DNA from 2 places in the Mesorhizobium sp. WSM1386 genome. Region 1 is predicted to be linked to the other one. Evidence: predicted binding sites of a transcription regulator. Region 1 holds the regulator's gene; the other holds the start of a gene.

Region 1 (2,190 bases):
CGAGTTCGACAAGACGGAGAAGATCTTCACGTCGCCCCGCGAAAAGCGCACGCAGGACTACATCACCGGCCGCTTCGGCTGATCACGCATACGAGGACCAGGATCATGGCCGAACACACGGTTGCAGCCTTCGACGAAGATCTCGGACAGATCAGCAGGCTGATCAGCGACATGGGCGACCTCGCCGGCTCGATGGTCGGCGGTGCCACCAAGGCGCTGCTGAACTCCGACAATGCGCTCGCCCAACGCGTCGTCTCCGATGACGCGATCATGGACGCGCGCCAGCGCGAGCTGGACGACCGCGCCATCACGCTGATCGCCAAGCGCCAGCCGATGGCCGACGATCTGCGCCACGTCGTCGGCTCGATCCGCATGGCCGGCGATCTCGAACGCATCGGCGACCTTGCCAAGAACATCGCCAAGCGCGTCGGCACGGTCGGGCTCTCCGCCACGCCGCGCGACCTGTCGCACTCCATCGACGCGATGGCGCAGCTGGTGCTGATCCAGGTTCAAGGTGTCATCGAGGAATATGCGGCGCGCGATGCCGCCGCACTGGCCAAGCTGCGCGCCGACGACGAGCGTATCGACGTCAAATACACTTCGGTGTTCCGAGAACTGCTGACCTACATGATGGAAGATCCGCGCAACATCACCGCCTGCACGCATCTTCTGTTCTGTGCCAAGAACCTCGAACGCATCGGCGACCACGTGACCAATATCGCCGAGAATGCGTATTATGTGCTGACCGGCACGCAGCTGCCCGCCAATCGCCCGAAGCAGGACGAAACCGCGATGTCGGCGCCGGCGGCATAGCAGGGGTGACCAGCCGATGATCGCGCCACGCATCATGGTGGTGGAGGATGAGGAGCCGCTAGGGGTGCTGCTCCGCTACAATCTGGAATCGGAAGGCTACCAGGTCGAGGTGGTGACGCGCGGCGACGAGGCGGAGATCCGCCTGCAGGAGAACGTGCCCGACCTTCTGGTGCTCGACTGGATGGTGCCGGCGGTGTCCGGCATCGAACTCTGCCGGCGCCTGCGGATGCGGCCCGAGACCGAGCGGCTGCCGATCATCATGCTGACCGCGCGGGGCGAGGAGAGCGACCGCGTGCGCGGCCTGTCGACCGGCGCCGACGACTATCTGGTCAAGCCGTTCTCGACGCCGGAATTCATGGCACGCGTCAAGGCGCTGCTGCGCCGCGCCAAACCTGAAGTGCTGTCCAGCGTGCTCAAGGTCGGCGATATCGTGCTCGACCGCGAATCGCACCGCGTCTACCGCAAAAAGAGCGAGATCCGGCTCGGACCGACCGAGTTCCGCCTGCTCGAATTCATGATGCGCCATCCCGGCCGCGTGTTCTCGCGCAGCCAGTTGCTCGACAATGTCTGGGGCGAGACGATCTACATCGACGAGCGCACCGTCGACGTGCATGTCGGGCGGCTGCGCAAGGCGGTCAACAATGGCCGCATGCCGGATGTGATCCGCACGATTCGTGGGGCGGGCTACGCGATCCGGGAAGATTAGGTTCTTCGGCGCGGAAGGTTAGACAGTCGGATTTCGTGCTTAAGCCGGATCGCTTTACCTTGGCGATTCGCGAAAACGTCCATTGCTTCGTCCTCCACGGGCGGAGCAAGGAGCGAAGCGACGCGGCGTAGACCCGAGGATCCATGCCGCGACTTCGAAGCGTTGCCTCGGTGCGGAATTCTGCTCCGCTGCACTCCGTGGCCAAGGTCGCGGCATGGATCCCAGGGTCTCCGCGACGGAGCTTCGCTCCTGCTCCGCCCAGGGATGACGAAGTCGTGAGGCTTTGTCCAACCCACGGGTGTTACGATGGCTTCGATTTCACGCCACGTTCTTCCCAGCGGCGCCCCCTCTCGCCTGCGCGCCTGGCGCGAAAATTTCCTGGTCGACGAAGGTCAGAGCGCGCATGGCGCAGCCTTCGCGGATCAGCGGCAGTTCGTTCGGCTCGGTGTCGAAGGAGATCGATTCCGAGTGCTGGCCACCGGCGGTCCGGGCAATCGCCTCGCGCAAGGCCGGCTCGATCAGGTCGAAGGCGGCGGCGCTGACGCCGACCATGGCGACGGGGGCGGGATCGATTAGCGCGAACAGGCTGCCCAGGCCATAGCCGAGCGCCTCGCCGGCCTTGCGATAGGCCTGGCGCTCCGGGCCGTCCTTGTCGCGCGCCGAGGCCGCCA
Region 2 (2,190 bases), 280 kb from region 1:
GCCTGACCGGTCCGTTCGCCGCCGCGCTGATGGAGCGGATCGGACTGCGCCGCACGCTGATCGCCTCGCTGGTGATCATGTCGGGCTCGACCGCGCTCAGCCTTCTGATGACCGAGCCCTGGCATCTCTTCATCACCTGGGGCGTGTTCTCCGGCATCGGCTCCGGCGCCGTCGCCAGCGTGCTCGGCGCCACCATCGTCAACCGCTGGTTCAAGACCAATCGCGGCCTGGTCATGGGCTTGATGTCGGCCTCCAGCGCGACTGGCCTTCTGGTGTTCCTGCCGCTGCTTGCCTCGCTTGCGCAAACGGGCGGCTGGAAGCCGGTCGCCATCGCGGTCGCGGTCGCCACGGCCTGCCTGTTGCCGCTGGTCTGGCTGCTGGTGCCGGAGCGTCCGGTGTCGATCGGCATGGTGCGCTATGGCGCCGAGGCCGATGACGTGCCGCCGACATCGCCGGCATCGCAAGGCAATTTCCTGGCGCACACGCTCAACACGCTGCGCCGCGCCGCCGGCACGCGTGTGTTCTGGTATCTGTTCGCCACCTTCTTCGTCTGTGGCTTCACCACCAACGGGCTGGTCGGCACGCATTTGATCGCGTTCTGCGGCGACATGGGCATTGGCGAGGTGCAGGCGGCCGGCCTGCTGTCGATGATGGGCATTTTCGACCTGATCGGCACGACGCTGTCCGGCTGGCTCACCGACCGTTTCGACCCGCGCAAGCTGCTTGGCGTCTACTATGCCATCCGTGGCCTGTCGCTGATCTACCTGCCTTATTCCGGCTTCTCGGCGACCAGCCTGATCATCTTCGCGGTGCTCTATGGCCTCGACTGGATCGCCACCGTGCCGCCGACGCTCAGGCTCGCCAACGAGGCGTTCGGCGACCGCAGCGGACCGATCGTGTTCGGCTGGATCGTCGCCGGCCACCAGGTGGGGGCCGCCACGGCGGCGGCCTTCGGCGGCACCATGCGCGAGCTGCAGGGCAATTACGAACTGGCCTTCCTGATCGCCGGAATGACGGCCATCGCCGCCGCCTGCATCTCGCTGCTGATCAACACCAGCCGGCCGGCCTTCGACCCGGAACCGCAAGCGGCATAGGCGCGGCCCTCCCTTCTCCCCTTTTGGACCCGCAGCGTTACTGGGCGCGTGAGAGGAGACGGAAAGGGCAGCCCTGTTCATTGTTATCAAACGTTCATGATTTCGAGATGCGCCTGAAACATTGAGGCTGGAGCTTGGTGGCAACGTTCAACGCCATCTAGGAGACAGCCATGAACAAGCTCTCGATGACTCGCCGCGCTTTTGTCACCTCCGCCAGCGCCGTTGGTCTGGTCGGCGTTTCCAGCCTGGCGCTGCCCTATTATTCTCGTGCCAACCAGCGCCCGGCCTTCACCCATGGCGTCCAGTCGGGGGATGTCGACGCCACCAGCGGCATGGTGTGGACGCGCACCGATCGCCCGTCGCGTGTCATGTTCGAAGTGTCGTCGACCGAGAATTTCGCCAACGCGATCCGGCTGGCGCCGCTCGATACGTCGCCGGCCAGCGATTATACGGTCAGACGCCTGCTCACCGATCTCGCTTCCGATCAGGACATCTTCTACCGCATGACGGCAGCCGACCTCGCTGACATCAACGCCGTCTCCGAGCCGATCGTCGGCCGCTTCCGCACCGCGCCGGCTTCGAAGCGCGACATCAAGTTCGCTTGGTCGGGCGACACCGCCGGCCAGGGCTGGGGCATCGACGAGACCGGCATGAAGACCTACGCCACGATCGGCAAGCACACGCCCGATTTCTTCCTGCATTCGGGCGACACCATCTATGCCGACGGCGCGATGAAGGACGAGGTCGACCTGCCCGGCGGCGGCAAGTGGAAGAACGTCGTGCTAGTCGATGGCAAGCGCAAGGTCGCCGAGACGCTGGACGAATACCGCGACCAGTGGAAATACAACATGATGGACAGACACGTCCTGGGTCTCAGCGCCATCTGCCCGACCTTCTATCAGTGGGACGACCACGAGGTGCTGAACAACTGGTCGGATTCGAAAAATCTGAGCGCCGACAATCGCTACACGGAAACATCCATCCATGTGCTGGCGGCCCGCGCGGCCCGCGCCTTCCATGAGATGACGACGATCCGTTACGAGCCGTCGGAGCCGGGCCGCGTCTACCGCAAGATAGCCTACGGGCCGCTGCTCGA

What was found. Region 1 encodes PhoB, which activates phosphate uptake and scavenging genes when phosphate is short. Its sites were predicted from a motif close to TGTCATNNANCTGTCAT; they were not measured.
Region 2: AC0NIH_RS05510 (alkaline phosphatase D family protein) is a predicted target of PhoB. The motif match lies at 1,176-1,192, and genes of this name have one in related genera.

The regions. Positions count from the first base shown of each region.
Region 1 is NZ_CM148373.1:1,411,235-1,413,424, forward strand. Features, by position in the region: gene pstB (phosphate ABC transporter ATP-binding protein PstB) at 1-82, shown strand, start outside; gene phoU (phosphate signaling complex protein PhoU) at 106-813, shown strand; gene phoB (phosphate regulon transcriptional regulator PhoB) at 830-1,519, shown strand; gene AC0NIH_RS06925 (ROK family protein) at 1,838-2,190, opposite strand, start outside.
Region 2 is NZ_CM148373.1:1,131,601-1,133,790, forward strand. Features, by position in the region: gene AC0NIH_RS05505 (MFS transporter) at 1-1,094, shown strand, start outside; gene AC0NIH_RS05510 (alkaline phosphatase D family protein) at 1,265-2,190, shown strand, end outside.